3 regions of the Streptomyces sp. NPDC086549 genome follow, and region 3 is predicted to be linked to each of the others. Evidence: riboswitches for the same ligand, from Rfam matches in the RefSeq annotation. Region 3 holds a riboswitch; each other region holds the start of a gene.

Region 1 (7,664 bases), on a different contig from region 3:
GAGCGGACGGCGACTGTGCGCGACTTCCGGGTACCCGCGTATGTCCACGAGACCGGTCCGTATGCCCAGAGCACCCACCCCGGCGACACCGTCGCCCCCGTGACCGAGGGCTATCCGGAGGGGTACACGCCCACTCAGCGCGACCTGCCCGTCATCAACCGGGGTGACACGCTCCAGATGCCCGTGGAACCGGCGACCGCACCTGCCCCGCAGGCGGCCACCGGCCCGGGTCCGCTGTTCGTCGTCGGGGACGTGCACGGCTACCTCGACGACCTGGTCGCCGCCCTCCAGGAGAAGGACCTGATCGACTCCGCCGGCCAGTGGTGCGCGGGCACCACCCGGCTGTGGTTCCTCGGCGACTTCACCGACCGCGGCCCGGACGGCATCGGCGTCATCGACCTGGTGATGCGGCTGTCCGCCGAGGCCGCCGCGGCCGGCGGCTACTGCAAGGCCCTCATGGGCAACCACGAGCTCCTGCTGCTCGGCGCCAAGCGGTTCGGCGACACCCCCGTCAACTCCGGCGCGGGCACCGCAACCTTCCAGGCGGCCTGGCTGCTCAACGGCGGCCAGAAGACCGACATGGACCGTCTCCAGGACCATCATCTGCAGTGGATGGCCCGGCTCGACGCCATCGAGGAGGTCGACGGCTATCTGCTCGTCCACTCCGACACCACCGCCTACCTCGACTACGGCGACTCGATCGAGGCGGTGAACGACACCGTCCGCGAAACCCTCACCCGCAACGACGCGGACGAGGTGTGGGATCTGTTCCGCAAGTTCACCAAGCGCTTCTCCTTCCGCGACGAGGGCGGCGCCGACGCCGTGCGCTCCCTCCTCGATACGTACGGCGGGACCCGCATCGTTCACGGCCACAGCCCCATTCCGTACCTCCTGGGCGAGGCCGGGTCCGAGGACGGCGAGGAGAGCGGCGGTCCCGTGGTCGAGGGACCGCACGTCTACGCCGACGGCCTCGCCATCGGCATGGACGGCGGGGTGACCATGGCCGGAAAACTGCTGGTCCAACAACTTCCGCTGGATATCTGAGCGTTCAGCGGGCAGGCGTCCCCCCGACGGCGTACCAGTGGGCCATCACCCAATTTCTGGCAACCCCCTGTCACCGCGTGCCGTCGCGGCTCTACCATCGGCTTATCCGTAGCAGGCTCCCCTCCGTTTCTGCCCGACGGCTCGCCGGCGTGCGAGCCCCAAGCCCTACGGAGCATCGGGGGATGCACATGAACAGCGTTCCGCAGCACCTGCACAGCGAGGACCGCCAGGAATACGAGCGGATCCTCGATGAGGCGCTGCGCTCCGCACCGACCCGCCCGGAACTGGCCGCCGTGGGACAGCGGCTGAACACCGAACAGCTGCGCACCATGGCGCTCAACGCCACCACACTCATCACGGCGGCCGCGGCGACCGAGTACCAGCACTACGTGAAGGTCCGCGAGGAACTGCGCCACCAGGCGTCGTCCACCCCGTCGTCCACCAGTGAATCCGGCTCCGAGGAGCCGGGCGCGGGCGCGATGGGGCTCGCCACCACCCTCGGCGAGGCCGCCGAGACCGCCGGCGCGGGCGCCGTCGCCGTCGTCGCGGTCCTCGCCCCCGTCCTTGCCGGAACCGCCGCGGCGATCTTCCTGCTCGTCGGCTACATACTGAAGATGCTGGACCCCCAGCCGTCGTTCGCCCAGACCATGCTGACCGCCGGATGGGTGTTCGGCGCCATGACCGCGGCCGCGATCCTCGTCGCCGCCGTCGGGCTGTTGCTCACCGCCCTGCGCAACAGCCCCGCGCTGGACGCCGGAACCTACGGCGAGGCGCACGGGGAGGTGTCCCGGGCCAGGGAAGCCTGGCGGGAGGCCCTGCTGGAGCGCGGCATTCTGCCGTTCCTGAAGGAAGCGCTCGCCGACCCGGGCACGACCGCACTGCACCCTACGGCCCCGCCGGCGCCGACCAGCCGCATGCCCCGCCTGGGCTACGACCGCCCCGGCTTCAGCAGCCCCGACGACGGCTCCACCCCGGGCCCCCGCCCGAGCTTCACCAGCCCGGACTACACGAGCCCGGACTTCGGAGGCCCGGAACACCAGCCGGAATAGCCCCGGCTTGCGCCCCCGGCGGGGGCGCAAGCCGGACAACCAACCCCACACCCACGGCGGACGGGGCCTCTCGGCATGTCTCCGGCCGGGTCGGCAACCGCGCTCCGGAAAGCTGCGGGCCCCCTCCGGGTGCGCATGGGGGCCGTCCCGGGGCCACCCCGGGGCCATCCCGGATGTCCGCGCGCTCCGGCACGGGCAGCATCGACGACCATGACTTCCCTCTCCCGACGTTCCCTGACGGGTGCCTGTGCCTTGGGCGCCCTGGAGACCTGGTCTCGACCGCCGACGACCTCTCCCGGTTCCAACAGGCTCTGTTCTCCGGGGCGTTGCTGCCACCACGTGCGACGGAGAAGCTGTTCGCCCTGCCGCCGGACACGGTGCGCATGCTGGACGGCAGCCCGGCCCGCTACAGCATGGGCCTGCAGACGGCCACGGTGAACGGTGTGGCGTTCTGGGGCGAGACCGGCGAGAACTACGGCTACCGCGCCCGTCTGTTCGCCACCCGCGATCTGACCACTCGCTTCGTCCTGTCCTACACCCCGACTCCGCTGAACGCCGCCGAGGAGATGACGAACCGGGTCGTGACCGTCCTCACCGCCGCCTGACCACGACCGGGCCGCGGCACCGGTCCCTCCGGCCCGAGCACCGAAAGCGCGGGCCGGAGAGTCCCGGAACGCGGTGGTGACGTGAGGCGGAGGTCAGCCGTACAGGCGCTCGCCGTACTGCGGCCCGTAGTACCTGTCGAGCTCCTCCAGGCTCTCCGGACGCTGCTCCAGGACCTTGGCGATCCGGGAGCGCGACGGGGCCGCGTCCGGGTTCCAGCTGTCCGCCTTCCAGAGTCCGGCCCGCAGCAGAGCCTTCGGGCAGTGGTAGAAGACCTCGTCGACCTCGACCAGCAGAGCCAGCTTCGGGCGGCTTCCCTTCACTGCCATCCGGCCGAAGAACGGAGCGTCCTCAAGGATGCGTGCCCGTCCGTTGATGCGCAGGGTGTCGCCGCGGCCGGGTACCAGGTAGAGCAGCCCGACATGCGGATTGCTCAGTATGTTGCGGAGCCCGTCGCCGCGCCGGTTTCCGGGCCTGTCCGGTATGGCGATCGTCGTGTCGTCGAGGACCAGAGTGAAGCCGGCCGGATCGCCCTTCGGCGACGTGTCGCAACTGCCGTCGGCCGCCGACGTCGACACCAGGCAGAAGGGCGACGCGGCCAACCACTGCTTGTCGTATTCGTGGAGACTGGTCCGCACCTTGTCCGCCGCTGTCGGCGTCGGCTCCCCGAGCAATTCGCCCAGCCGCTCGTGTGACGTCACCTCGACCAGATCCGTAAGGACCACGGCCCACCCCCTCCGTTCGGTACGTGATCACCCGGCCGAGCGTAGGGCAGTTGCCTTCGGTCGGGCAGTACGGGTCATCGCAAGGAGACGCCGCAAGGCGCTGCCTTGGACAGCCATGCGCCATCCAGGGGCAGCGCCCTGAGTGGCCGCGCGTCAGTCCGCCATCGGCAGGTACACCCGGTTCCCGCCGGCCGCGAACTCCTTGGACTTCTGGAGCATCCCCTCGGCGATCTCCTCGGCAGAGGCGCCCTCGGCCACATCACCGCCGAACCGCTCCGCGATGCTTTGGCTGATCTTCATCGAGCAGAACTTGGGCCCGCACATGGAGCAGAAGTGGGCCGTCTTGGCGGGTTCGGCCGGAAGTGTCTCGTCATGGAACTCCCGTGCCGTGTCCGGGTCCAGGGCGAGGTTGAACTGGTCCTCCCAGCGGAACTCGAAGCGAGCGTCGGACAGCGCGTCGTCCCATTCCTGCGCACCTGGGTGCCCCTTGGCGAGGTCGGCTGCGTGGGCGGCGATCTTGTAGGTGATGACGCCGGTCTTGACGTCGTCACGGTTGGGCAGGCCCAAGTGCTCCTTGGGCGTGACATAGCAGAGCATGGCCGTGCCCCACCAGGCGATCATCGCGGCACCGATGCCGGAGGTGATGTGGTCGTACGCCGGCGCGACGTCCGTCGTCAGCGGGCCGAGCGTATAGAACGGAGCTTCATCGCAGATCTCCTGCTGAAGGTCGATGTTCTCCTTGATCTTGTGCATCGGGACATGTCCCGGGCCCTCGATCATGGTCTGAACATTGAAACGCTTCGCGATCCGGTTGAGTTCCCCGAGCGTCCGCAACTCCGCGAACTGCGCCTCGTCGTTCGCGTCCGCGATCGAACCCGGCCGCAGGCCGTCCCCCAGCGAGTACGTGACGTCGTAGGCCGCGAGGATCTCGCAGAGCTCCTCGAAGTTCTCGTACAGGAACGACTCCTTGTGGTGCGCGAGGCACCAGGCCGCCATGATCGAGCCGCCGCGCGAGACGATGCCGGTCTTGCGGTTCGCCGTGAGCGGCACGTACGACAGGCGGACGCCCGCGTGGACCGTCATGTAGTCCACGCCCTGCTCGGCCTGCTCTATGACCGTGTCCCTGTAGATGTCCCAGGTCAGCTCCTCGGCCCTGCCGTCGACCTTCTCCAGGGCCTGATAGAGCGGCACCGTGCCGATGGGGACGGGGGAGTTGCGCAGCACCCACTCGCGGGTGGTGTGGATGTTACGACCGGTGGACAGGTCCATGACCGTGTCGGCGCCCCAGCGGGTCGCCCAGGTCATCTTCTCGACCTCCTCCTCGATGGAGGACGTCACCGCGGAGTTGCCGATGTTGGCGTTGACCTTCACCAGGAACCGCTTGCCGATGATCATCGGCTCGATCTCCGGGTGGTTGACGTTGGCGGGCAGCACGGCCCGGCCCGCCGCGATCTCCTCGCGGACCACCTCGGGAGAAACGTTCTCCCGGACGGCCACGAACTCCATCTCCGGCGTGATCTCGCCCCGGCGGGCATAGGCCAGCTGCGTCACCGCCTTGCCATCACGGCTGCGGCGCGGCTGCCGGGGACGGCCCGGGAACACCGCGTCGAGGTTGCGCAGGCCCCCGCGGGGAGACGTGTGCTTGATCCCGTCGTCCTCGGGGCGGACGGGACGTCCCGCGTACTCCTCGGTGTCGCCGCGGGCGATGATCCAGTTCTCCCGCAGCGGTGGCAAGCCCCTGCGGACATCTGTTTCGGCGAGTGGATCGGTGTACGGGCCGGAGGTGTCGTAGAGCGTGACCGACTGCCCGTTGGTGAGATGCACCTGACGGACCGGCACGCGCAGATCGGGGCGTGAGCCCTCGATGTACCCCTTGTGCCAGCCGATGGACTTCCCGGCCTCCCCGCTGGTTGCGTCGGCCGCGTTTCCACTGGCCGCGTTCTGCGTGGAGGCAGGCGTGCGTGCGTCCTTGTTGGTCATGAGACCTACTCCCTACGCCGGCATTACCCGGTAACAGGTTCAGCGGTCGACGCAGCGGTTTCCGTCTCTGGCGGTGTTTCGTGTGAAACAACTCATGTTCCACGTGAAACACCGTGAATACGGAGGTCAGCGCCCTCTCAGCCCGGTGCTCCGAGCTCCCGCGTGTGCAAAGGTGCCTCCACGCTAGCGTCAATTCGGCCGCGGTGAACAGAGGGCCCCTGTGGTTCTTGCGATGATCGGTCGGTGACCACGATGCAGCAGGATCCGCACGGCCACGGCCACGGGCAGGGCCAAGGGCACAGGCCGGAGCACAGTGAGGGGCCCGGCCACGACCACGGTCAGGGCTCCGGATCCGGCAGCGGCGGACACGGCCACTCGCACAGTCACAGTCACGGCCCCGCAACGCCCGTCTCCAGGCACCTGCGCAAGGTCATCGCGGCGATCCTGATCCCGTTCACCGCGGCAGTCGTGGTCGGGCTCGTGGTCCTCTGGCCCGGCGGAGCCCCGTCCCACGCGCGCACGGGGGTCGGCTTCGACCGGCAGACACAGCAGGCCACGGTCACCAAGGTCGTCGAGGTGAGCTGCAAGTCGGTGAACGCCTCGGGAGGGGCCCCGACCGGTGACACCTCCACCGCCGAGGGCAACTCCGCGCAGCAGGAGGCGAACGGTACCTGCAAGAAGGCGACCGTCCGGGTGGACACCGGCAAGGACGAGGGCCGTACGTTCACGGAGATCGTCCAGCCCGACCAGCCGCGGCAGTTGCACCAGGGCGAGAAGGTCGTGGCCGCGTACGAGCCCTCGGCGCCGAAGGATCTGCAGTACTCGGTCGCCGACGTGAACCGGAAGTTCCCGATGGCGCTGCTGGCCGGCATCTTCGCGCTCGCCGTCGTGGTGGTGGGCCGGTTGCGCGGCATCATGGCGCTCGTCGCGCTGGCCGTCAGCTTCCTGGTGCTGACCCTCTTCATCCTGCCCGCGATCCTGCAGGGCTCGAACCCGCTGGTTGTGGCGGTGGTCGGGGCGAGTGCCATCATGCTGATCGCGCTCTACATGTGCCACGGCCTCTCGGCCCGGACATCGGTCGCGGTGCTCGGCACGCTGGTCTCGCTCGTGCTGATCGGCATCCTGGGCTCGGAGTTCATCGACTGGGCGGCGCTGACGGGCAACACGGACGACAGCACCGGTCTGATCCACGGGCTGTATCCGTCGATCGACATGAGCGGACTGCTGCTGGCCGGCGTCATCATCGGCTCACTCGGCGTTCTGGACGACGTGACGGTCACACAGACGTCGGCCGTCTGGGAACTGCACGAGGCCAATCCGTCGATGGGCTGGCGCGGGCTGTACCGGGCGGGCATCCGTATCGGCCGCGACCACATCGCGTCCGTCGTCAACACGCTCGTCCTCGCCTATGCCGGTGCCGCGCTGCCGCTGCTGTTGCTCTTCTCGATCGCTCAGAGCAGCGTGGCGACCGTCGCGAACAGCGAACTCGTGTCGGAGGAGATCGTGCGCACCCTGGTCGGCTCGATCGGTCTCGTCGCCTCGGTGCCGGTCACCACGGCCCTCGCCGCCCTGGTGGTGTCGGCCGACCGGCCGGCCCCGGAGACGGCGACGCCCGCCGGGGCCCAGCCGGTCGCGGCGCGCGGCGGGAGAGGCCGGCGCCGCAAGAGGTGACGTTCCGGCAGAACGGGTGGCATTCGAGGAGAAGCGTTACTGCGCCGCCCCACGCGGCGCGGTGGAACACCCTGCGCTCGTCGCCGTAACGCTTCAGCCGGCGCTCTGCTCCTCGGCCAGGATGCGGTCCAGGGCCTCGTCGAGGTGGGCGTCGAAATCGGCGAGCGCTCCCTCCTGACCGAGCGGCACCAGCTTGTCCGTACGGTCGAGGAAGGCCACCAGCGGCGGCGCCGAGGAGCGGAACACCGCCTGGTCGCCACCGACCTGAAGTCGGATCAGCACCTCGCCCAGCACGTCCGCGTCGGCGGGAGCGATGTGCACATCGCCGTCCCCGCAGGGTCGACCCACCCCGTCGATCAGCAACTCGCGTCCGAAGGCCCAGGTCACCGGCGCGTCTCCGGGCAAATGGAAGGTCAGCCGCACGGCATAGGGATCACAGGTCTCGTATCGCAGCTCCACTGGGATACGGAAGGAGAGCTCCTCGGACACGAGAAAGCTCATCATGACCTCTGCCTGTACGGACTCACGCATCGCCTACCCCGTCTTATGACACCGACTGGCCGGGATTGATCCCTTTGACACTGGTCAAATC
Region 2 (7,664 bases), on a different contig from region 3:
GTAGTTCTGGTCCTGGGACTGGCCGGCGGTCGCGTAGGCGGGGTCGCCGTATATGCCGTACGTGCCCGTCTCGTCGGGGAGGGGCTGCGGCGAGTAGACGGCGGCCGTCTCGGCGGCGCCGGCGGGCGTGAACACGTCGTCGCGGTCGTAGCCGTCGTCGCCGTACGCGGGGACGTTGTCGCGGCCGTAGGCGCCGTCCCGGTCCCCCTGGCCGTCGTAGTCGTCCTCGGCCGCCTCCGGGTCGGAGGCCGTGAGGACGGGATCCTGATGGTCCGCCTTGCCGCGACGGCGCTTGCTGCTGCCGTCGGTGTCGGCGTCGTCGTCCGGGCGCTTGACGGCCCACCCGGCGGCGAAGCCCTGGCGGAACGACAGCGTGACGTAGGTCTGGCCGACCGCGAAGGCGGCCGCGCCCAGCCCGATGACGACGACGGACGGAATCAGGACACCCAGCACGACGCCGAGGAATCCGGCGAAGGCCAGCAGCCGCCAGCGCAGACGCGCCTTGTACTGCAGCAGCACCTCACCGAGCAACCACAGCGCGACGATGCCGAACGCGATGTAGAGGACCGTCCTGCCCATGTACGCCCCTCTCCCAGTGACCGCTACGCAGTGTGTCGTATACCGGTGCGGCCGGTCTAGGCCTGCGGGGGGTGGTGCAGGCCCAGGTTCTCGTAGATTTCCAGCGTAGCCGTGGAGTTGTTGAGCGTGATGAAGTGCAGTCCGGGCACTCCCTCGGCCAGCAGCCGTGCGCAGAACTCCGTGGCGAAGTCGATGCCAATGGAGCGTACCGCCGCCGGATCGTCTTTGGCTGTGAGGATCCGCTCTTTCAGGGCGGCGGGGAAAACGGCATTGCTGAGTTTGGGCAACCGTTCCAGCATCTTCACACTCGTGACCGGCAGGACCTCGGGGATGACCGGGGTCTCGCAGCCCGCGGCCGCGACCCGGTCGCGCAGGCGCAGGTACGACTCCGGCTGGAAGAACATCTGCGTGATGGCATAGTCGGCGCCCGCACGGCACTTGTCGACGAAGTGCTCGACGTCCGTGTCCCAGTCGCCGGAGCGCGGGTGCATCTCCGGGAAGGCGGCGACGCCCACACAGAAGTCGCCCGACTCCTTGATGAGCCGGACGAGTTCGGCCGCGTAGGTCAGGCCCCGGGGGTGCGGCACCCACTCGCCCATCGGGTCGCCGGGCGGGTCGCCGCGCACGGCGAGCATGTTCCGGATCCCGGCGTCCGCGTACTGGCCGATGATGTTGCGCAGTTCCGCGACGGAGTGGTCGACCGCGGTGAGATGGGCGACCGGGGTGAGCGTCGTGTCGACGACGATCTGCTGGGTCTCCTTGACCGTGCCCGCCCGGGTGGAGCCGCCGGCGCCGTACGTCACGGAGACGAAGTCGGGTGCGACCGCCTCGACCCTGCGCAGCGCGCTCCACAGGTTCCGCTCGCCCTTGGGGGTCTTTGGCGCCGAGAACTCGAACGAGTACGTCGTCTTGCCGGTACCGAGGATGTCACGCACGGTACGTGCGCGATCCGTCCTGGTCGATGCGGTTCCGAGGGCCATACCCGCAGGTTAGCCAGGGGCGGCCGGAGGCCCAACCGGGCGCCGGGCATTTGCCCGTATTGTCGACTTCCTGTCCACCCCTTGGACAGGAATACGGCAGGAGCACGGCAGGAACACGCCAGGAACATGGCCGGATCACGGACAGTGACGGGTGTCAGACCTGCCGCAGTCGCTTGCGGAACTCCGCCGCCGCGGCCCCTGGGTCGTCCGCCTCCGTGATCGCACGGACGACGACCACCCGGCGGGCGCCTGCCTCCAGCACCTGGTCGAGGTTGCCGAGGTCGATGCCGCCAATGGCGAACCACGGGCGGTCGGTGCCGAGGGAGGCGGTGGAGCGCACCAGGTCGAGGCCGGGGGCGTGGCGGCCGGGCTTCGTCGGGGTCGGCCAGCAGGGGCCCGTGCAGAAGTAGTCCACACCCTCCTGCACGGCGGCCGCGGCGGCCTCGCTCTCGGCGTGTGTGGACCGGCCGATCAGCACGTCGTCGCCGAGCACGGCCCGGGCCGCGGGCACCGGGAGGTCGCCCTGGCCCAGGTGCAGCACGTCGGAGCGGGCGGCGTGGGCGACGTCCGCGCGGTCGTTGACCGCGAGCAGCTTGCCGTGCCGGGCACAGGCCTCCGCGAACACCTGGAGGTGCTCCAGCTCCTCGGCGGCCTCCATGCCCTTGTCCCGCAACTGCACGATGTCGACCCCGCCGGCCAGTACCGCGTCCAGGAACTCGGCAAGGTCGCCCTGGCGCTTGCGGGCGTCGGTGCACAGGTAGACACGGGCGTCGGCGAGGAGGGCACGTGCGGTGGTGGTGTCGGACATGGGAAGGGTCCCCCCGTTGTTCGGTGCGATGCGATGACGGTGCCCGCGGCCGACACGGCTCCGGAGCGGCGACTCACGCGGGCTGCCGAGGCGGACTCCGACGCGGACCCGAGGCCGCCCCATCGGCACGCCCCCGGGCCTGCGCCCCGGACCTTACGCCGTCCTCGGCGTCTTCCGGCCCGCGCCCCGGAAGACGCCGCGGGGCCGCGGCCGGCCTCGGCCACGGCCCCGTGGTCCTGCCCCGGGCGCGGGCACCGGTGCGTCGGATCGGTCGGTTCGGGTCAGACGGCGAGCGCCTGGGCGCGGCGCTTCACCTCCGTGCCACGGTTCTCGCTCAGGGCCTGGGCGGGGGTGCCGGGCAGGCTGGGGTCGGGTGTGAAGAGCCACTCCAGCATCTCTTCGTCCGTGAAGCCGTCGTCCCGCAGCAGCGTCAGGGTCCCGGACAGGCCCTTGACGACCTTGTCCCCGTCGATGAAGGCGGCGGGGACGTGCAGCGCGCGGTTCTCGCCACGGCGTACGGCGATGAGCTGGCCCTCCTTGACCAGCTGCCGCACACGTGTCACCTCGACGTCGAGTTGTTCGGCGATGTCGGGCAGCGTGAGCCAGGCGGAAACGAGAGCATCGGTCTTTGCGTCAATCTCGGTCACGGAAACAGCGTGCCATCCCTGACTGACAGTAGGAAGTCGGGCCCGTCCGAGCTGGGCGTTTTCACTACCGTACCGTCGCCTCCTTCAGGGGCCGTGCCGGGTCCGTCAGGAGCTCCGGGTCCACCGGCGTGCCCGCCTCGATCAGCCGCCGCCCCTGCGCCAGGTCCCGCGGCCTGCCCACCGCCAGCAGGGCGACGAGCCGGCCCTCCCGGAGCCAGCACACGGTCCAGGCCGGCCCGAGGGGGTCGCCGCGCCACAGCAGCGTGTCGGCCGACGCGTGGTGGCCGACGTACTGGACGAAGCGGCCGAACTGCTCGGACCAGAAGTACGGGACCGGGTCGTAGACGGCCGGGGCCTCGCCGATGATGTTGGCGGCCACGGTGCGCGGGCCCTGGAGCGCGTTGTCCCAGTGGTGGACGACCAGGCGCTCGCCGTACCGGGCCGACGGGAAGGAGGCGCAGTCACCGACCGCGTACACGTCGGGGGCGGAGGTGCGAAGGTGGTCGTCGGCCACGACCTCGCGGTGCGCGCCGAGCTCGATGCCCGAGCCGGCGAGCCAGTCGGTGGCGGGACGCGCGCCGATGCCGACCACGACGGCGCCCGCGGCCAGCCGTGCGCCGTCGTCGAGCACCACAGCGCCCGGCTCGACGCGCTCCACGCGCGCGTGGGTGCGCAGAGTGGCGCCGCTGTCCGCGTACCAGGCGGCCATCGGCGCGGCCACCTCGGCCGGGAGCGCTCCCGCGAGCGGGCGGTCGGCGGCCTCGACGACCGTCACCGCACAGCCCGCCTCGCGGGCCGCCGTGGCGAACTCGGCGCCGATCCAGCCCGCACCGACGACCACGATGTCGTGCTGCCGGGAGAGCACCGGCCGCAGCCGTTCCGCGTCGTCCAGGGTGCGCAGCAGGTGCACACCGGGGACGCCCTCCGTGCCGGGCAGCCGGATCGGTTCGGCGCCGGTCGCGAGGACCAGGACGTCGTACGGTACGGGCCCCGACTCGGTGTCCAGCTCATGGCCGGCGGGGCGCACGCCCAGCGCCTCGCGGCCCAGCTGGAGTTCGATGCCGAGCGACTCGAAGTCGACCTCGAAGGCGGAACCCTCGGCCTTGCCGAGCAGTACTGCCTTGGACAGCGGCGGACGGTCGTACGGCTGGTGCGGCTCCGCGCCGATCAGCGTGATCGTGCCGGTGAAGCCCTGCTCCCGCAGGGCGACCGCGGTCTGTACCCCGGCCATCCCCGCGCCGACGACGACCACGCGCCGCCCTTGTGACGTGCCCCGTTGCTGTGTCTGCTCGCTCACCCGATCACCATAGACAACTGACAAACTGTCAGTCAGGGGGCGTGCTGAGTGAGCTATTCCACAGCGCCGGACAACACTCGGTCTGCTGCCCCGCCGCGACCCCCACTCCCAGGGCGGAGCCCCGCGGGCTAGGGTGGCCGACGTACAAGCACTCGCGGGAGCCCGGACGCACCGGGCTGAGAGGGAGGCTGGCGGCCTCCGACCGTACGAACCTGATCCGGGTCATGCCGGCGAAGGGAGGGGCTGGACGCCCATGTCGTCACGTACGTCAGACGTCCTCGTCATCGGGGGCGGAATCATCGGCCTGGTCACGGCCTGGCGTGCCGCGCAACGCGGCTTCAGCACGGCCGTGGTGGACCCGGAACCGGGCGGCGGAGCCGCGTGGGTGGCTGCCGGGATGCTGGCCGCGGTCACGGAACTGCACTACGGCGAGGAGACCCTGCTCGGTCTGAACCTCGCGTCCGCCCGCCGTTACCCGGACTTCGCGGCCGAGCTCACCGAGCTGACCGGCCACGACCTCGGCTATCGCCGCTGCGGCACGCTCGCCGTCGCGCTGGATGCCGACGACCGCGCCCATCTGCGTGAACTGCACGCCCTGCAGCAGCGGTCGGGTCTGCAGTCCGAGTGGCTGTCGGGGCGGGAGTGCCGGCGTCTGGAGCCGATGCTCGCCCCGGGTGTGCGCGGGGGGCTGCGGGTCGACGGCGACGACCAGATCGATCCGCGGCGGCTGGCGGGCGCGCTGGTGGCCGCGTGCGAGCGCGCGGGAGTGGTGTTCCACCGCACATGGGCGGACCGGCTGTCGGTCGTACGCGAACGGGCCGCCGGTGTCGTCACACGCGAGGGCGACGCGCTGGACGCGGGCCAGGTGGTGCTCGCGGCCGGGAGCACGAGCGGGCGGCTCGCGGGCGTTCCGGACGACGTGCTGCCGCCGGTGCGGCCGGTGAAGGGGCAGGTGGTGCGTCTGACGGTGCCGGAGCGGCACGCGCCCTTCCTGAGCCGTACCGTGCGGGCCGTGGTGCGCGGCGGGCACGTGTACCTGGTGCCCCGGGAGAACGGCGAGCTGGTCGTGGGGGCGACGAGCGAGGAGCTGGGCTGGGACACGACGGTGACCGCGGGTGGCGTGTACGAACTGCTGCGGGACGCCCATGAACTGGTGCCGGGGATCACCGAACTGCCGCTGACGGAGACCCGGGCCGGACTGCGCCCCGGCTCCCCCGACAACGCGCCGCTGCTCGGCCCGACCGACCTCGACGGGCTGCTGCTGGCCACCGGGCACTTCCGCAACGGCGTGCTGCTCACCCCGGTCACCGGCGACGTCATGGCGCACGTCCTGGCCACCGGGGAACTCCCGGACGAGGCCCGCCCCTTCACCCCGAAGCGCTTCGGCGCCGCGCTCACCGCCTCCTCGGTCCACGTCCCCTCGGAGCAGCCCGCATGAACATCTCGGTCAACGGGGAGCGCCGGGAGATCGCGCCCGGCACGGCTCTCGACACCCTCGTGAAGTCCCTCACCGCGGCACCGGGCGGAGTGGCCGCCGCGCTCAACGAAACCGTCGTCCCGCGCGCGCAGTGGTCCGCCACGGCCCTCTCCGAGGGAGACCGCGTCGAAGTCCTCACCGCAGTGCAAGGAGGCTGACCCATGGCAGACGATCCCCTTGTCCTCGGCAACACGTCCTTCTCGTCCCGGCTGATCATGGGTACGGGCGGTGCGCCCAGCCTGGACGTGCTGGAGCGGGCGCTGGTCGCCTCCGGCACGGAGCTGACGACGGTGGCGATGCGGCGGGTCGATCCCGGTGTGCACGGTTCCGTGCTGTCGGTCCTCGATCGGCTCGGCATCCGGGTGCTGCCGAACACGGCGGGGTGTTTCACCGCGGGTGAGGCCGTGCTGACGGCCCGGCTGGCGCGGGAGGCGCTGGGCACCGATCTGATCAAGCTGGAGGTCATCGCCGACGAGCGGACGCTGCTGCCGGATCCGATCGAGCTGCTGGACGCGGCGGAGACGCTGGTGGACGACGGTTTCACGGTCCTGCCGTACACCAACGACGACCCGGTGCTGGCCCGGAAGCTGGAGGACGTCGGCTGTGCGGCGGTCATGCCGCTGGGCTCGCCGATCGGCTCCGGGCTCGGCATCCGCAACCCGCACAACTTCCGGCTGATCGTCGAGCACGCGCGCGTGCCGGTGATCCTGGACGCGGGGGCCGGCACCGCCTCGGACGCGGCGCTGGCGATGGAGCTGGGATGCGCGGGTGTGATGCTCGCCTCCGCGGTGACGCGGGCCCAGGAACCGGTGCTGATGGCGGAGGCGATGAGGCACGCGGTGGAGGCGGGACGGCTGGCGCGGCGGGCGGGCCGCATCCCGCCCCGGCACTTCGCCGAGCCCTCCTCGCCCACGGAGGGGCGCGCACACCTGGACCCCGAGCGCCCCGCCTTCTAGTCGCGCAACAGTCACAGCTCTGCTGCATTCCGTCCCCGGAACGGCGTAACCTCCGGCCCTGTCGGTCCCGGCTCGTACACTCACCTGCGTGGATACGACCCTTCAGGACCCCCTCGTCGGGCAGGTGCTCGACGGCCGTTATCGCGTCGACGCGCGGATCGCGGCCGGCGGGATGGCCACGGTCTACCGGGCCCTGGACACCCGTCTGGACCGGGTGCTCGCGCTCAAGGTGATGCATCCGGCGCTGGCGGCCGACGGGTCGTTCGTGGAGCGGTTCATCCGCGAGGCGAAGTCCGTCGCCCGGCTGGCGCACCCCAACGTCGTGCAGGTCTTCGACCAGGGTACCGACGGGTCGTACGTGTACCTCGCCATGGAGTACATCGCCGGATGCACCCTGCGCGACGTGCTGCGCGAGCGGGGCGCGCTGCAGCCGCGTGCCGCGCTGGACATCCTGGAACCGGTGCTCGCCGCGCTCGGCGGCGCGCACCGCGCCGGGTTCGTGCACCGGGACATGAAGCCCGAGAACGTGTTGATAGGGGACGACGGACGGGTCAAGGTCGCCGACTTCGGGCTGGTGCGGTCCGTGGACACGGTGACCAGCACCACGGGCGCCGTGCTGGGCACCGTCTCCTACCTCGCTCCGGAGCAGATCGAGCACGGCACCGCGGACCCGCGCGTCGACGTGTACGCCTGCGGTGTCGTCCTCTACGAGATGCTGACCGGCGAGAAGCCGCACGACGGTGACTCCCCCGCCGCGGTGCTCTACAAGCACCTCCACGAGGACGTGCCGCCACCCTCGGCCACCGTGCCCGGACTGCCGTACGAACTGGACGAGCTGGTGGCCGCGGCCACCGCGCGCGCCACCGACATCCGTCCGCACGACGCCGTGGCACTGCTGGCCCGGGTCCGGGAGGCCCGCG
Region 3 (7,664 bases):
GCGATCCGCGACTCCGACCTGGGCGTCAACCCGAGCAACGACGGCAACATCATTCGCGTGGTGTTCCCCGAGCTCACCGAGGAGCGCCGCCGCGACTACATCAAGGTCGCCAAGGGCAAGGCCGAGGACGCGCGCGTGTCCATCCGCTCCGTGCGCCGCAAGGCCAAGGACGCCATCGACAAGTTGATCAAGGACGGCGAGGTCGGCGAGGACGAGGGCCGCCGTGCTGAGAAGGAGCTCGACGACACCACCGCGAAGTACGTCGCCCAGGTGGACGAGCTCCTGAAGCACAAGGAAGCGGAACTGCTCGAGGTCTGATGAACGATTCTTCCTGGGGAGCGCCGCCGCAGACCGGGTACTGGGAGCCCACTGACCAGGGGCTTGGCCACGGACATGGCTACGGACATGTCCACGGCCATGCCCAGGGAGCTGCCCCGGCGGGTCCCGCGTACGATGCGCATGACGCGCAGCACACTCGCCCCATGCCCATCGTGCCCGACGACGTACCCGCGTACGGCGGAGACCAGGATGAGGACCGGGGGGCCGCTCGGCTGAGCGGTCCCTTGTTCCGAGACGAGACCCCGACGGCGCAGCCGCACCCGGCGGCGCCGCAGAATCCGGAGCCCATGCCCGACGCCCCACAGCCGGCGCCCGCACCGCAGAAGAAGAGTGCGGGCCGCGACCTCGGCGCGGCCATAGGCGTCGGCATCGGACTCGGTGTGGTGATCGTCGCCTCACTGTTCATCGTCAAGGCCGTGTTCGTGGGCGTCGTGGCGGTCGCCGTCGTGGTGGGCCTGTGGGAGCTGACCAGCCGTCTCCAGGAGCGCAAGGACATCAAGGCGCCCCTGGTCCCGCTGGCGCTCGGCGGCGCGGCGATGGTCGTCGCCGGATACGCCCGGGGCGTCGAGGGTGCCTGGGTGGCCATGGCGCTGACCGCGCTCGCGGTACTGGTCTGGCGCATGACGGAGCCGCCGGACGGTTACCTCAAGGACGTCACGGCCGGTGTCTTCGCGGCGTTCTACGTGCCGTTCCTGGCCACGTTCGTCTCACTGATGCTGACGGCGGACGACGGTCCGTTCCGCGTCCTGACCTATCTGCTCCTGGCGGTCGTCAGCGACACCGGCGCGTACGCCGTCGGCTGGCGCTTCGGCAAGAACAAGCTCGCCCCGCGCATCAGTCCCGGCAAGACCCGCGAGGGCCTGTTCGGCGCGGTCGCGTTCGCGATGGTCGCCGGCGCCCTGTGCATGCAGTTCCTGATCGACGGCGGCAGCTGGTGGCAGGGCCTCGTCCTCGGCTTCGCGGTCGCGGTCAGCGCCACGCTCGGTGACCTCGGCGAGTCCATGATCAAGCGGGACCTGGGCATCAAGGACATGGGCACCTTGCTCCCCGGTCACGGAGGCATCATGGACCGGCTGGACTCACTGCTGCCGACGGCACCGGTGGTGTGGCTGCTGCTGGTGCTGTTCGTCGGATCGGCCTGAGAGCACGACTCCACGGCAAGGACGAGCCCCCGCCCCTTTCAGGCGGGGGCTCCTCGCATTCCGGGACACCCGGGCAGACGGATCTGCGGGTCACCCAATTGGATCTGCGACACTGGTACAGCCATGCCTAAGCCCGGAGAACTCACTTTCGTCGCCCCCCGCGGAGCCAAGTTGCCGCCGCGGCACCTCGCCGACCTCTCGCCCGCCGAGCGCAAGGAAGCCGTTGCCGCGATCGGCGAGAAGCCGTTTCGCGCCAAGCAGCTCTCGCAGCACTACTTCGCGCGGTACGCGCACGACCCGGCCGAGTGGACCGACATCCCGGCCGGTTCGCGCGCCAAGCTGCAGGAGGCGCTGCTTCCCGAGCTGATGACGGTCGTGCGGCACCTGTCGACCGACCAGGGGACCACCCGCAAGACGCTGTGGCGGCTGTTCGACGGGACGCTCGTCGAGTCGGTGCTGATGCGTTACCCGGACCGGGTGACGATGTGCATCAGCTCGCAGGCCGGGTGCGGGATGAACTGCCCGTTCTGTGCGACCGGCCAGGCGGGGCTGGACCGGAACCTGTCGACCGCCGAGATCGTGCACCAGATCGTGGACGGGATGCGGGCACTGCGGGACGGTGAGGTGCCCGGCGGTCCGGCCCGGCTGTCCAACATCGTGTTCATGGGCATGGGCGAGCCGCTCGCCAACTACAAGCGGGTCGTGGCGGCCGTCCGGGCGCTCACCGATCCGGAGCCGGACGGGCTCGGGCTGTCGCAGCGCGGCATCACCGTGTCGACGGTCGGGCTCGTCCCGGCGATCCACCGGTTCTCCGACGAGGGCTTCAAGTGCCGGCTGGCGATCTCCCTGCACGCTCCCGACGACGAGCTGCGCGACACCCTCGTCCCCGTGAACACCCGCTGGAAGGTGCGCGAGGTGCTCGACGCCGGGTTCGAGTACGCCGCGAAGTCCGGGCGTCGGCTGTCCATCGAGTACGCGCTGATCCGGGACATCAACGACCAGGCCTGGCGCGGCGACCGGCTCGGGCGGCTGCTCAAGGGCAAGCCCGTGCACGTCAATCTGATCCCGCTGAACCCGACGCCGGGCTCCAAGTGGACCGCCTCCCGGCCGGAGGACGAGAAGGCGTTCGTCGAGGCCATCGCGGCGCACGGGGTGCCGGTCACCATCCGGGACACCCGTGGTCAGGAGATCGACGGTGCCTGTGGTCAGCTCGCGGCCACCGAGCGGTAGTCTGACCCGGTCAGTACATCTTCATATTCCGACAGGGGAGCGCCACAGCGCTGAGAGTGCGGCAACCTGGCCGCAGACCCTCTGAACCTCGCCCAGGTCATTCTGGGTAGGAAGTTCGGTCATTACTCAAGCTGTTGCGCCCTGCCCGGGCACCGGTGGAGTCCTCCACGGGTCCCGGGCAGGGCCGCGTCTCTTCCTGGTCAACCCCAGGAGGAAATCCAGTGCACAACAAGACCTTCGTGGCCGTCGCCGCCGGGCTCGGCCTCCTCACGCTGTCCTCGCTGACGGCGTGCGGGTCGTCCGACGGCAAGGGGACGGCGGACTCCAAGACCGTCACCCTCGTCAGCCATGACTCGTGGGCCGTCTCGAAGAACGTGCTCAAGGACTTCGAGAAGCAGTCCGGCTACAAGGTCAAGGTCCTTCCCGACGGCGATGCGGGCCAGGCCGTCAACAAGGCGATCCTGACCAAGGACAACCCGCAGGGCGACGTCTTCTTCGGCGTCGACAACACCCTGCTGTCCCGCGCCCTCGACAACGGGCTGTTCCAGCCGTACGAGGCCAAGGGATCCGACCTGGTCCTGCCCCGGTACCGGGTCGACCAGGCCAAGCACCGCGTCACGCCGATCGACTCCGGCGACATCTGCGTCAACTACGACAAGGCGTACTTCAGCAAGCACAGGCTGACCCCGCCGCAGTCCTTCGACGACCTGGTCAAGCCCGAGTACAAGAACCTCCTCGTCACCGAGAACGCGTCCACGTCCTCGCCGGGGCTCGGCTTCCTGCTCGGCAGCGCCGCCAAGTACGGCGACGGGGGCTGGCAGGACTACTGGAAGAAGCTGAAGGCCAACGGCGTCAAGGTCGTCGACGGCTGGGAGCAGGCGTACAACGACGAGTTCTCCGGGTCTGCCGGCGGAAAGAAGGCGCACGGCGACCGGCCGCTCGTCGTGTCGTACGCCTCCTCCCCGCCCGCCGAGGTCATCTACGCGAAGCCGAGGCCCAGCACCGCCCCGACCGGAGTGTCGGACGGCACCTGCTTCCGTCAGACCGAGTACGCGGGGCTGCTGAGCAACGCGGGGAACACCAAGGGCGGCAAGGCGCTCATCGACTTCCTGGTCTCCAGGGAGTTCCAGGAGGACATGCCGCTCAACATGTTCGTCTACCCGGTGGTGCAGGGCGCGAAGGCGCCCGCCGAGTTCACGAAGTACGGCCCGGCCGCCAAGGACCCCGAGACCATGGCACCCGACAAGATCGCCGCCAACCGCGACCAGTGGGTCAAGTCGTGGACGTCGCTGGTACTGAAGTAGCCGAAGCGGCCCCCCGCAAGGGCGCCGTCCGTAAGGGCGGCAGGGGGAACGCGGCGCGGCTCGGGCTGATGGCCGGGCCGGTCGCGTTCTTCGCGCTGTTCTTCGCGTACCCCGTCACCGCGATCGTCGCCCGCGGACTGAAGGTCGACGGAGCCTGGCGGTTCGGGCGGATCGTGGACGTCGTCACGCAGTCCGACATCCGGCACGTTGTGTGGTTCACCACCTGGCAGGCGCTCGCCTCCACCGCGCTCACCCTGCTGGTGGCGCTGCCCGCCGCGTATGTCTTCGCGCGCCTCGACTTCCCGGGCAAGCAGGTCCTGCGGGCCGTCGTCACCGTTCCGTTCGTGCTGCCCACCGTCGTCGTGGGTACGGCGTTCCTCGCGCTGGTCGGCCGGGGCGGGCTGCTCGACGACCTGTGGGGCGTACGGCTGGACACGACCGTGTGGGCGATCCTGCTGGCGCACGTCTTCTTCAACTACGCGGTCGTCGTACGGACGGTCGGCGGCCTGTGGTCACAGCTCGACCCGCGTCAGGAGGAGGCCGCGCGCATGCTGGGCGCCTCGCCGCTGACGGCCTGGCGCAAGGTCACCCTCCCGGCGCTGGCCCCCGCCGTGGCCGCCGCCGCGCTGATGGTGTTCCTGTTCACCTTCACCTCCTTCGGTGTGGTGCAGATCCTCGGCGGCCCCACCTTCTCCACTCTCGAAGTGGAGATCTACCGGCAGACCTCCGAGATCTTCGACCTGTCCACGGCCGCGGTCCTCACGATCGTCCAGTTCGTCGCGGTGGGCGCGATCCTCGCCGTGCACGCCTGGACGGTACGGCGCCGGGAGACCGCGTTGCGGCTGGTGGACGCGTCGGTGACGGCACGCCGGCCGCGCGGGACGGGGCAGTGGGCGCTGCTGGCCGGTGTCCTCGCCACCGTCGCCGTACTCCTCGTCCTGCCGCTCGCCGTGCTGGTGCGGCGCTCGCTGGACGCCCCCGGCCTCGGCTACTACCGGGCACTGACCCGCGAGGACGGCGGTACGTTCCTGGTGGCGCCGATCGCCGCGATCGCGAACTCGCTCCAGTACGCCGTCGTCGCCACCGTCATCGCCGTACTGATCGGCGCTCTCGCCGCCGCCGCGCTCGCCCGCCTCCCCCATTCTCGGCTTCGCTCGAACGGGGGCACCCCCATCGCGGACCGGATCGTCCGCGGGTTCGACGCGCTGCTGATGCTGCCGCTGGGCGTGTCCGCGGTGACCGTCGGCTTCGGTTTCCTCATCGCGCTCGACAAGCCGCCGTTGGACCTGCGGCAGTCCTGGATCCTCGTACCGCTGGCACAGGCGCTGGTCGGCGTGCCCTTCGTCGTGCGGACCATGCTGCCCGTGCTGCGGGCGGTGGACGGGCGGCTTCGGGAGGCGGCGGCCGTGCTCGGGGCGTCGCCGTTGCGGGTGTGGCGGGAGGTCGATCTGCCGATGGTGCGGCGGGCGCTGCTGGTCGCGGCCGGGTTCGCCTTCGCCGTGTCGCTGGGGGAGTTCGGTGCGACCGTGTTCATCGCGCGGCCCGACAACCCGACGCTGCCCGTCGCGGTGGCTCGGCTCCTCGGACGGCCCGGTGACCTCAACTACGGGCAGGCGATGGCCCTGTCGACGATTCTGATGGTGGTGTGCGCGGTGGCGCTGCTGGTCCTGGAGCGACTGCGGACCGACCGGACGGGGGAGTTCTGATGCTGCTGAGCCTCGATGCCGCGACCGTGCGCTTCGGCGGGCGGGCCGTGCTCGACGCCGTGGACCTCGCTGTCGCCGAGCACGAGATCGTGTGTGTGCTCGGGCCCAGCGGCAGCGGCAAGTCGACCCTGCTGCGGGTGGTGGCCGGGCTCCAGCCGCTGGACTCCGGGCGGGTCTCGCTCGACGGGCGGGACCAGGCGGGCGTGCCCGCGCACAGGCGCGGGGTCGGGCTGATGTTCCAGGACCATCAGCTGTTCCCGCAGCGGGACGTGGGCGGCAACGTGGCGTTCGGGCCGCGGATGCGTGGGGCGTCCAAGGGGCAGCAGGAGGCCGAGGTGCGGGAGTTGCTGGACCTCGTCGGGCTTCCCGGCGCGGCGCGCCGGGCCGTGGCCGGACTCTCCGGCGGTGAGCAGCAGCGCGTGGCGCTGGCCCGGGCCCTCGCGCCCCGGCCCCGGCTGCTGATGCTGGACGAGCCGCTCGGTCAGCTGGACCGCTCGCTGCGGGAACGGCTGGTCGTGGAACTGCGGGAGTTGTTCGGCCGGTTGGGTACCACCGTGCTGGCCGTGACGCACGACCAGGGCGAGGCCTTCGCGCTCGCCGACCGGGTCGTGGTGATGCGGGACGGGCGGATCGCCCAGTCCGGGACGCCCCTCGATGTCTGGCAGCGCCCGGCGGACGAGTTCGTGGCCCGCTTCCTGGGCTTCGACAACGTGGTGCCGGCGACGGTCGCGGGGGCGGTCGCGGTCACGCCGTGGGGCAAGCTCCCGGTGCCCGAGGACGTGCCGCAGGGGACACGGTCGCTGCTGGTACGGCCCGCCGGGGTGCGGCTCGTGGCGGCCGACGGGGGCCTGCGCTGCACGGTGACCGCCCGCACCTTCAAGGGCACCCACGTCTCCGTCCACCTCCGGCCCGTGGACGGCGGCCCGCGTCTGGAGTCGGCGTGCGGGATGCGGGAGGCGCCGGAGGCCGGGCAGGAGGTCGGGGTGGAGTTCGACCCGGCCGAAATCGTCGTGCTCGGCTGATCGTCCCGGCCCTAGGGTGAGGGCCATGACGCGACTCGCACATGACCGTTACTGCGACGAAATCGCCCTTCAGGTAACGCAGTTGAGGTCCGTGGTGACCTCCGGCGCCGACCTCGCCGTGACTGTGCCGACCTGTCCGGACTGGTCGCTGGAGCAGCTCGTCCGGCACGAGGGCGGAGCCCTGCGCTGGGTGAACGCCCTCGTCGGCAGCCGTGCGGAGAAGAACATTCCGTACGAGGAGATCCCGCTCGCCGGTGGCCCCGAGAAGCACGGCGACCCCGCCGCCCTGGACGCCTGGCTCGCCGAGACCGGTGAACTGGTCGTCGCCACCCTGCGGGAGGCCGGACCGGACACCGCGGTGTGGGGCTGGCTCGGGGACCTCAGCTCCGGCTTCTGGGCTCGCCGAATGACGCACGAGATCACCATCCATCGCGCGGACGCCACCCTGGCCGCCGGGCTGCCCTACGAGGTCGCGGCCGACGTGGCCGCCGACGCGCTCGACGAGTGGCTGGAGATCGCCCAGTGGGCCCAGCGCAGGGGACAGGAGCCGGAACTGCAGGCCGGTCCCGCCCGCAGCATCCACCTCCACGCCACGGACACCGCCCCCGGACTGAACGCCGAATGGATCGTCGAGTTCGGTGAGGGCGGTGTCGGCTGGCGCCGCGGACACGAGAAGGCGACGGTCGCGCTGCGCGGGCCGCTCACCCCGGTCCTGCTCGCCTTCTACCGCCGCCTTCCGCTGGCCAGCCCGGAGCTGGAGATCCTCGGCGACCGGAAGGTGCTGGAGTTCTGGCTGGAGCGGGCGACGTTCGGCTGAACGGCCGTGGCCCGTCCCCCAGGGATACGGGGACGGGCCACGACGATGTACGGAAGTGAGGCGTCAGCTGCCGCTCTTCGCCCCACGACGGCGCATGCCGAAGA

Evidence for each region. A riboswitch is a leader RNA that binds a small molecule or an ion and turns the genes downstream of it on or off. The one in region 3 is predicted to bind thiamine pyrophosphate.
Region 1: linked by a shared signal. The riboswitch ahead of thiC (phosphomethylpyrimidine synthase ThiC) and the one ahead of ACIPSA_RS33840 (thiamine ABC transporter substrate binding subunit) in region 3 are both predicted to bind thiamine pyrophosphate.
Region 2: linked by a shared signal. The riboswitch ahead of thiO (glycine oxidase ThiO) and the one ahead of ACIPSA_RS33840 (thiamine ABC transporter substrate binding subunit) in region 3 are both predicted to bind thiamine pyrophosphate.

The regions. Positions count from the first base shown of each region.
Region 1 covers NZ_JBIVBS010000007.1:265,197-272,860, reverse strand. Annotated here, with positions in the region: gene ACIPSA_RS23800 (metallophosphoesterase) at 1-1,044, shown strand, start outside; gene ACIPSA_RS23795 (hypothetical protein) at 1,227-2,093, shown strand; gene ACIPSA_RS23790 (hypothetical protein) at 2,267-2,698, shown strand; gene ACIPSA_RS23785 (pyridoxamine 5'-phosphate oxidase family protein) at 2,792-3,421, opposite strand; gene thiC (phosphomethylpyrimidine synthase ThiC) at 3,575-5,401, opposite strand; TPP riboswitch at 5,394-5,573, opposite strand; gene ACIPSA_RS23775 (YibE/F family protein) at 5,654-7,072, shown strand; gene ACIPSA_RS23770 (SsgA family sporulation/cell division regulator) at 7,166-7,603, opposite strand.
Region 2 covers NZ_JBIVBS010000001.1:327,284-334,947, forward strand. Annotated here, with positions in the region: gene ACIPSA_RS01500 (hypothetical protein) at 1-579, opposite strand, end outside; gene metF (methylenetetrahydrofolate reductase [NAD(P)H]) at 636-1,559, opposite strand; gene thiE (thiamine phosphate synthase) at 1,714-2,367, opposite strand; gene ACIPSA_RS01515 (Rv2175c family DNA-binding protein) at 2,649-3,014, opposite strand; gene ACIPSA_RS01520 (NAD(P)/FAD-dependent oxidoreductase) at 3,079-4,311, opposite strand; TPP riboswitch at 4,456-4,567, shown strand; gene thiO (glycine oxidase ThiO) at 4,565-5,749, shown strand; gene thiS (sulfur carrier protein ThiS) at 5,746-5,946, shown strand; gene ACIPSA_RS01535 (thiazole synthase) at 5,950-6,744, shown strand; gene pknB (Stk1 family PASTA domain-containing Ser/Thr kinase) at 6,833-7,664, shown strand, end outside.
Region 3 covers NZ_JBIVBS010000013.1:106,212-113,875, reverse strand. Annotated here, with positions in the region: gene frr (ribosome recycling factor) at 1-318, shown strand, start outside; gene ACIPSA_RS33850 (phosphatidate cytidylyltransferase) at 318-1,481, shown strand; gene rlmN (23S rRNA (adenine(2503)-C(2))-methyltransferase RlmN) at 1,605-2,711, shown strand; TPP riboswitch at 2,735-2,842, shown strand; gene ACIPSA_RS33840 (thiamine ABC transporter substrate binding subunit) at 2,933-4,015, shown strand; gene ACIPSA_RS33835 (ABC transporter permease) at 4,084-5,721, shown strand; gene ACIPSA_RS33830 (ABC transporter ATP-binding protein) at 5,721-6,743, shown strand; gene ACIPSA_RS33825 (maleylpyruvate isomerase family mycothiol-dependent enzyme) at 6,769-7,560, shown strand; gene ACIPSA_RS33820 (LAETG motif-containing sortase-dependent surface protein) at 7,624-7,664, opposite strand, start outside.